Regions from separate parts of the Thioalkalivibrio sp. ALE25 genome, predicted to be linked through region 1. Evidence: predicted binding sites of a transcription regulator. Region 1 holds the regulator's gene; the other holds the start of a gene.

Region 1 (4,604 bases):
GGGCGAGGTGACCCTGCAGATCGACGGATTCACGCTGCACGCCACCAGCGACGACGGTGAGCGGACCCACCGGCTGCAGGGCACCCGACTGCGCGAATTCGGCCGCGACGGGCCGCAGTGGGTGGATGACCCGGAACTCGACCTGTTCGCCGATGGCGGTATCGAATGGCGCTGGACCGCCCCGGCGGCCCTGCACCGCCCGGCTGACGAAACCCTGGACCTGGTCGGCCCCACCCACGGCGTACAACCAGCCCTCGGCGAACGCGTGCAGACGGTCATCGACTCGCGGGATGTACGCATCGCCACAGACACCATGGTCGCCACCTCGGACGCCCTCTCCACCCTGAACCAGCCCGGGCTGTTCCAGCGCGGCACCGGCCTGCGCGTGGACTCGCGAGCGGATACCATAGAGCTGTTCCATGACGTGTACTCGCTCTACAGCGAGGCGAGCGAGGAGGACCCCGCGCATGACCCCGATCCCGAATAGCCGCCGCCTGCCGGGCCTGCTTGCGGCGGCCGGCCTCCTCTCCGCCCTGCTGGCGACGCCGGCCCTGGGCCAGCAGGGGTCGGGACCCTCGCTGCCGGTGGAGATCACCGCCGACCACGCGGAGATGGACGAACGCCAGGGCCTGGGCACCTACACCGGGGACGTGATCGTGATCCGCGGCGACATGACGCTGGAGGCCGACACGGTCTACGTGCGCACCCGGGATCGTCGCCCCTACGAGATGGAGGCCCACGGCGAGCCGGCCCGCCTGGAATCCCCCGACCCCGAGACCGGCGAGATGCGCATCGCCACCGCGCTGCGCATCGACTACCTGCTGAACGATGACCGCATGATCCTCACCGACCAGGCCCATGTGATCACCGCCAGCGAAGAGGCGCGCGGCAAGCGCATCACCTACGACCTGACCACCGACGTGATCGAGGCCGAACGCGGCGAGGACGACAGCGAACGCGTACGCATCACCATCCAGCCACGCGACGACGAATGAACGCACCCGCCACCAGCCCGGCGCCAGCACCCGCCGAGGCCCGTGATCGCCTGATCGGGCGCGAACTGACCAAGCGCTACGGCCAGCGCACCGTGCTCGACCAGGTGGATGTCGACCTCGCACCGGGCGAGGTGGTCGGCCTGCTGGGTCCCAACGGCGCCGGCAAGACCACCTGCTTCTACAGCCTGGTCGGGCTGATCCGCCCTAACGCCGGGCGCATCACCCTGGGCGGGCACGACATCACCCGCGCGCCCATCCACGTGCGCGCCCGCGCCGGTCTCGGCTACCTGCCCCAGGAGGCCTCGATCTTTCGCCGCCTGAGCGTGTGGGACAACCTGCAGGCCGTGCTGGAACTGCGTCCCGGACTGGACCGCCACGAACGCCGGCGTATCGGCGACGCGCTGATCGAGGAGTTTCAGCTCGAGACCGTGCGCCACAGCCCCGGGATCGCGCTGTCCGGCGGCGAACGTCGGCGCGCCGAGATTGCGCGGGCCCTGGCCGGTGACCCGCAATTCATCTGCCTGGACGAGCCCTTTGCCGGGGTGGACCCGATCTCGGTGGGCGATATCCAGGATGTAATTCGCCACCTTGCAGCGCGCGGCATCGGGGTTCTGATCTCCGATCACAACGTGCGCGAGACCCTCGGGATCTGCCACAGGGCCTATATTCTGAGCGAGGGGCGCCTGCTGGCCGCCGGGACACCCGACGAGCTACTGGCCGACCCCCAGGTGCGCCGGGTCTATCTCGGCGAGAATTTCCGCCTGTGATTCCGGCACGCGCACAACCCGCGCCGGTGCACAAACCACGAGGCAGCATTTAAGATCGCTCTTATGGTCACCCGCGACCCGCACAGCCAATGCTGAAACCCGGCCTGAATCTTCAGCTGGGTCAGACGCTCACCATGACCCCGCAACTGCAGCAGGCGATCCGCCTGTTGCAGTTGTCCACGCTCGAGCTGCAGGTGGAGATCCAGCAGGCGCTGGAGAGCAACCCCATGCTCGAACAGGTGGAAGACGAGGACGACATGGGCGGGGCCGAGCGCCTGGACGCGGAGGGCGAGGTGGTGGAAGGCGACCGCATGGAGGCCACTACCACCAGCGATGACGTGATTCCCGAGGAGCTCACCACCGACAGCCGCTGGGACGACATCTACGAACCGCCGCCCGCCCCCAAGGGCGTGGATGACCGCGACCCGCTGGAAAACACCAGCGACGACGACGGCGAGGGCCTGCAGGACCACCTGCTGTGGCAGCTGCACCTGAGCCACCTGACTCCGCGCGACCAGCGCATCGGCGCGGCCCTGATCGACGCGATCAGCCCCGACGGCTATCTCGAAGGCGACCTCGAGACGCTGGCCGAGACCATCAGCCGCGGCGAGGAAGAGCCCGTCGGCGTGGATGAGGTCGAGGCAGTCCTGCACTGGATCCAGCAGTGCGACCCCCTGGGCGTGGGCGCGCGCGATCTGCGCGAATGCCTGGAGATTCAGCTGCGCGAACTGGCCCCGGACGCCCCCGCCCGCGAGGCCGCCCGGGCGATCCTGGAACACGGCATGGACAGCCTGGGCAAGCGCGATTACAAAGCCCTGCAACGCCAGTCGGGTGTGCGCGACCCGGACGAACTGGCGCGCGCCCTGGACCTGATCCGCACCCTGAACCCGCGGCCGGGCGCGCAGATCAGTGCCGCCACCTCCGAATACGTGGTGCCCGATGTCTACGTGCGCCACACCCCGGAGGGCTGGCGCGTGGAGCTGAACCCGGAAATCGCGCCACGCATCCGTATCAACGACCTCTACGCCGGCATGGTGCGCCAGGTATCGGATGCCCGCGACAGTGCCTTCATGCGCGACCAGCTGCAGGAGGCGCGCTGGTTCCTGAAGAGCCTGCACAGCCGCAACGACACCCTGCTGCGCGTCGCCGAGGCGATTGTCCATCGCCAGCAAGGCTTCCTGGAACACGGCGAGGTCGCGATGCAGCCATTGATCCTGCGCGATATCGCCGAGATCCTGGAGATGCACGAATCGACCATCTCCCGGGTGACCACCCAGAAATACATGCACACCCCGCGCGGGGTCTTCGAGTTCAAGTATTTCTTCTCCAGCCATGTCGGCACCAACGACGGTGGCGAGTGTTCCGCCACCGCCATCCGTGCCATGATTCGCGAATTGATCGACGACGAACCCGCGAACAAGCCGCTCAGCGATGCCCGGCTCGCCCAGATCCTGGCGGACCGGGGCATCAATGTGGCGCGTCGCACCGTGGCCAAGTACCGCGAGGCGATGCACATCCCTTCATCCAGCGAACGCCGGCAGATGGCCTCCATGCCCACCGGCCACAAGTAACCAAGGAGTCCCGACCATGCAGATCAACCTGACCGGCCACCATGTGGACCTCACCGACGCCCTGCGCGACTACGTCAACGAGAAGTTCGCGAAGCTGGAACGCCACTTCGACAAGGTCATCGACGTGCACGTCGTGCTGACCCACGAGAAGACCCAGAACCAGTTCAACAAGGCCGAGGCGAATCTCCAGGTCAGCGGCAATCACATCCACGCGGAGGCCTCCCACGAGGACATGTACGCCGCCATCGACGCGCTGATCGACAAGGTCGACCGCCAGCTGATCAAGCACAAGGAAAAGGTCAAGGATCATCACCGGGCCGAGGGCGCCCAGCGCAACCGTGAGCAGGCCTCCTGACCCATGTCCATTGCCGAGCTGATCACCGCCGAGCGCATCCGCCTGGAGCCGGAATGCTCCAGTCAGAAGCGGGCCCTGGAGGCCCTGTCGGAACTCCTCGCCGGCGGCGGTGATGCCGGCGGACCGGGCAGCACCGCGATCTTCGAGGCCCTGTCCGCGCGCGAAAAGCTGGGCTCCACCGGCCTGGGCCATGGGGTTGCGATCCCCCATGGCCGCCTGGCCGATCTCGAGGCTCCGCGCGTGGCCGTCCTGCGCCTGGAGAGCGGCGTCGACTTCGACGCCATGGACCACGAGCCGGTCGATATCCTGATCGCTCTGCTGGTCCCGGAGGCCGCCACCAGCGATCACCTCGACCTGCTGGCCCAGCTGGCGCGCGGGCTTTCGCAACCGGACACCATTGCCGCCCTGCGCCGGGCCGGCGATGCCGCCAGCCTGGAACAGGAACTCGTCCGCCGCTTCCGCGAGGGCTGATCCCGTGCGCCCCGCACCCTGCCACGCCACCGATCCCCGCCGGCCCTGCTCATGAACGAGGCACTGGGCGAAGGCGGGATTGCCCGCGACATCAACGTGGAGAGCCTGATCCAGGCTATGGGCAACCGCCTGGATCTGCGCTTCGTGCATGGCGAGCACGCCGCCCCCGACCGCAAGCTGGTCGGCGAGGACGGGGATGACCTGCCTCTGGCCGGCCACCTCAACCTGATCCGACCCAACCGCATCCAGGTCATCGGGGACTTCGAGGCCCGCTACATCGCCGGCCTCAGCGACGACCAGCGCAACGACCTGATCCTGGAGATGGCCCGCACCGGCACCACCGCGGTGATCTTCGCCGAGGACACCTGCCCGTTCTCGGAGATGCCCCATGCCCCGCAGGAGGCGCTGCCGCTGATCCTGTGCTCCAGCACCAGCAGCCACGAGA
Region 2 (4,604 bases), on a different contig from region 1:
CCGCGCACAATACTCAGGCCGTCGTAGACCGCCCGCCGGGCGTCATCCAGGATCTTCTCCGACAGGTCCGTCCCCAGGATGGATACCGGCACCTTGCGCGGGGGGCGGGATTCCTCCCACTCGGAGACGACCATGGAGATGCTGTAGGCCTCCTGGCCACTGGAACAGCCGGAAGACCAGACCTTGATGCTGCTTCCCTTCGCAGCCAGCTCCGGCAACAACACATGCCGGAGGATCTCGAACGGAAAGCCATCGCGAAACCACGAGGTTTCGTTGGTCGTCATCGCGTCGATCACACGGGTGCGCAGCCGCGGATTCGGGGCTTGCCGCATCGCGTGCAGGAGCTCCGGCACGCTCTTGAAGTCGAACTCGTCGAGCAGCCGGGACAGTCGGCTCGACACCAGATACTGACGGCTGTCACCCAGCACCAGGCCGCAGCAGTCCTGCAGGAAGCGGGAAAACTCCTCGTAATCGCGGGAATCGATCACCGGTTCATCCCCGAGCACAGTCCATGGTGATTAGCATCCTGATGACGAGTCCTTGACAGCGGCGCCCGCGCCACGAAACGCAGGGGGAATCCCCGGTAGCGGGTTTCAGTATACGGTGTCGCAGGCGGGACACGACACTGGGCCCTTGTCGGCCATGTGACGCCGCCCCGGCCTTGCCGGGCGGCAACCCCGTTCCCCCCGGCGGTCATTCGACCTGTTGATCCTCGCGCCCGGTCTGGTCGAGCACCGCGTTGGCCAGTTCGTCGGGGTTGAATTTCGAGAGAAACGCATCGGCCCCGGCGCGCTTGACCATGTCGGTATTGAACTCGCCGCTCAACGAGGAATGCAGCAGCACCTTCAGATCTTTCAGGGCGGGATTGTCCCGGATCCGCGCCGTCAGCGTATAGCCGTCCATGCGTGGCATCTCGATGTCCGAGATCACCAGCTCGATCTGGTCGCGAACCGGGCCCTCCCCGGCCTTCTGCTCCAGGAAGTCGAGCGCCTCCTGACCATCCTTGAAAACCTCGTATTCGAACCCGAGACCGCGAATCGCCCCCTCGATCTGCTTGCGCGCCACGACCGAGTCGTCAACGATCACGACCTTGCGCCCCCCCGCTGGCGTGGCGTCCGCTCGGATGGACTCGGAGACCTCGGTCGGCAGAGGATTGACGATCGAAAGCACCCGTTCCACGTCGATGATCTCGACCAGCTTGTTGTCGATCTCGGTGACCGCGACCAGGAAGGACTCGCGCCCCGTACCACGCGGAGGGGACTTCACGTCCTGCCAGTTCACATTCACGATCCGGTCCACGGCCGATACCCAGAACCCCTGAACCGAACGGTTGAACTCGGTGACCACCACCTTCTGGTCGCCGCTGTCGCTGGCACCGGCCGCGCTGCGCAGGCCCATGGCGCGCGCCAGATCAATGATCGGCACCGTGCCGCCCCGCAGCGTAGCCACACCGCGCACCACACTCATCGACCCCGGGATCTGGCGCAGCGGCGGCGACGGGATCACCTCGCGCACCTTGAACACGTTGATTCCGAAGGTCTGTGATCCACCCAGGTGGAACAGCAGCAGTTCCATCCGGTTCTGACCCACCAGCTGCGTTCGCTGGTTCACATCGTCAATGAATTGACTCATGGTGCTGCTCTCCTTGTCCCGCGCCCATCTGCCGCGAGCCGCTCCCGGGAGGTCAGTGTGCACCGCGCACCCCCGGGCTGTCATTTGCAATCGCCTGTATGCGCCTTCTGGCGCCGCTTCCCAGGGATAACGGCATCGAACGCCGGGCCTTGAGTCGGGCACTGCCCGGACAACTGGCATCAAACCTGCATAGCTTCGGGTCCGCGAACGGACGCGGCAGACCCGGGGTATTCCCTCGGGCGGCGAGGACCGGCATATGCATCCACATACAACCTGTACATCACGCTGCATCCCCATGGGGCTCATGGCTCTCGTGGCGTGGTTCGCGCTCTCCGTGCCGGCCCACGCCGAGATCCACCCCGTTGCGGAGATCCGCGCGGCCGCGGAACAGTTTCTGTTGCAGGAGCTGGACGCCGAACATAGCGACGACATCAATATCGAGATCGGCCAGCTCGACAACCGGCTCCGGCTGGCCTACTGCCATGAAGGACTCAACGCCCGTTTCCCGCCCGGCGGCCGCCGCGACGGCAATACCGCGATCCACCTTCAGTGTGCGGGCCCGGTCACCTGGCAGCTGTATGTCCCGGCCACGGTGGAACGTTACGCTCAGGTGCTGGTGGCCAGTCGCAACCTCCCTCGCCAGCACACGCTGACCAGCGGCGATCTGCGCTTCCAGCGCATCGAGACGTCACGCCACGCGGGCAGTTATCATGAAGACAAGTCGGCCCTCATCGGTCAGCAGACCCGGCGCAGCATTCGTCCGGGCCAGATCATCGGCACACAGCACGTCACCCAGCGCGAGATCGTCAGCCGCGGCCAGCGGGTCACGATCCTTGCCGAAAACGGCTCGATCGCCATCCGCATGCAGGGCGAGGCCCTGGAAAACGGCACCCTCGGGGACCGCATCCGGGTCAGGAACACCTCGTCCGGGCGCGTGGTCGAGGGCGAAATCCAGCCCTCCGGGCACGTCCGGGTGACACTTTGATGCCGACTCTGTGATTGGTGTTACAAAAACCACCGCCACAGGGCTACAGTTTCAGCACACGCGGCCGTAAACACTTGCAGCACAGTTACAACGACAGGACGGCACAATGGATATCAAGGGCCTCAATACGAACAGTCTGCGCCCCGACGGCCAGAGCTCCACGGTCAAGGGCCGCGAGGACTCCAGCGGCGCGCCCAACCGGGCGCAAGGGTCGGATAGCGCCGTGACCACCGGTAACGATTCGCTCACCCTGACCGGCGCCGCCCAGGCGATGAGTTCGGCCGCCAGCGCCGGCGAGAACGCCCCGTTCGACGCGGCGCGTGTGGCCGAGCTGCGCGAGGCGATCGCCAGCGGCAACTACCCGGTGGACAACGAACAGCTGGCCGACCGCATGATCGACCTCGAGCGCCTGCTGCGCTAATCACGGACCTCACCGATGAACACCGACACGCGCCATCGCCTGCTGCGCTCCCTGGAAACCTCGATCCGGCTGGCCCACCAACTGGAAGAGGCCCTGATCCAGGAGACCCGCGCGGTCGAGGCGCGCACCCCGGAGACCCTGCAGGAAGTCGTGGCGACCAAGCAGGGGCTGCTGCAGGAACTCGAGACCGAGACCCGCCAGCAGCGCGCTATCGCCGAGGCCGCGAGCGAGTCATTCACGCCCGAGGGCATGGCCCGCCTGCTCTCGCGCATGGACGACGGTGCCGTCCTCAACGATCACTGGCAGGCCCTGCGCCAGTCCATCGAGCGCTGCAACACCCTCAACCAGGGCAACGCACGCCTGATCGATCGCGATCGCCAGCGCGTGGAGCTCTCCATGCAGATCCTGCGCGGCGAAGAGGCCGGCCCGGCGGCGACCTACGACCCCTACGGGCGCACCCGCCCCAACACCCGTGGCGGACGCCGTATCACACAAGCCTGATGCAGCTTATTCGCACCGATGCTGGCATTTCGGATGCTCGACCAGTACCTTGCGTCCTCACACCCAGCTAACGTCACGGACGCATGGACGAAACCGACTACACGGTCGACAAGCCGGACCGGATCGCCGGCATTCTCAAGGACCTAGACCACAAGCTCACCCTGGTCAGCGTCCGGCTCGACGCCGACGGCCCGCTGTACACTTCGGCCCTGGTCCGGCTGGACCCCGCCGCGAAGGAACTCTTTCTCGACGAACTGAATCCGCCGCGCGCGCACCAGCATGTCACCTCCGGTATGCCCCTGCGGGTATTCGCCGCGCTGCGCGGCGTGGCCGTACGCTTCTCCACCACCGTGGCCCGGATCGAACATGAAGAAGGCGGCGCCCTGTACGCCTGCCCCTATCCCGAAACACTGGAGCATCTCCAGCGCCGCGAAACCTTCCGCGTTCACATCCCCATGGCCCAGCGCCCGCAGATCGAACTGCGCGCGCCCGGCTGGAAGGACCCGGTCATCGGCGAGCTCGTCGATCTCTCGGGCCAGGGCATGTGCATCGAGCTGGCCACGGCCACGCTCGACACGCTGGAGACCGGCACCACCCTCGCGTTCACCAATCTGCTGCTCCCCGACGTCAGTGAGCGGCTCTCGGGCGACCTGCGCCTGGCCAACCGGCGGCGCAGTACGCGGGAGGGCTACGAATACGCCGGCTTCGAGATTGTCGGGATGACCCAGTGGCTGGAGCGCCAGACCAACCTCGCCTTGCTGCATTACCAGCGCGAGGCGCGTCGCCGCTCGATGGAATAGACCCGCCCGGACAAACTCGGACGTCAGACACAAAAAAGGCCGCTACAAGCGGCCTTTTTGATGCTTCCCGTTTGGTCGGGACGGCAGGATTTGAACCTGCGACCCTCTGCACCCCATGCAGATGCGCTACCAGACTGCGCCACGCCCCGAAGCCGCGAACTATATCCGATTCCCCGCCGTCACGAAAGCACCCAACACCGTCAAAGCGAACCGAGCGCCCATCACGGCACACGGCTGTTTAGTTCACCACAGAGTGCACGGAGGA

Evidence for each region. Region 1 encodes sigma-54, which starts transcription at its own class of promoters, with help from an activator protein. Its sites were predicted from a motif close to TGGCANGNTNCNTGCTT; they were not measured.
Region 2: the regulator sigma-54 is predicted to act here: its motif matches at 1,807-1,823, upstream of flgA (flagellar basal body P-ring formation chaperone FlgA).

What each region holds. Positions count from the first base shown of each region.
Region 1 covers NZ_KB897925.1:164,267-168,870, reverse strand. Annotated here, with positions in the region: gene lptC (LPS export ABC transporter periplasmic protein LptC) at 1-487, shown strand, start outside; gene lptA (lipopolysaccharide transport periplasmic protein LptA) at 468-995, shown strand; gene lptB (LPS export ABC transporter ATP-binding protein) at 992-1,762, shown strand; gene C996_RS0100855 (RNA polymerase factor sigma-54) at 1,852-3,333, shown strand; gene hpf (ribosome hibernation-promoting factor, HPF/YfiA family) at 3,350-3,688, shown strand; gene C996_RS0100845 (PTS sugar transporter subunit IIA) at 3,692-4,159, shown strand; gene hprK (HPr(Ser) kinase/phosphatase) at 4,211-4,604, shown strand, end outside.
Region 2 covers NZ_KB897934.1:68,013-72,616, reverse strand. Annotated here, with positions in the region: gene C996_RS0110135 (protein-glutamate O-methyltransferase CheR) at 1-488, opposite strand, end outside; gene C996_RS0110130 (chemotaxis protein CheV) at 694-1,632, opposite strand; gene flgA (flagellar basal body P-ring formation chaperone FlgA) at 1,928-2,617, shown strand; gene flgM (flagellar biosynthesis anti-sigma factor FlgM) at 2,724-3,038, shown strand; gene C996_RS0110115 (flagella synthesis protein FlgN) at 3,054-3,539, shown strand; gene C996_RS0110110 (flagellar brake protein) at 3,623-4,339, shown strand; tRNA gene C996_RS0110105 (tRNA-Pro) at 4,412-4,488, opposite strand.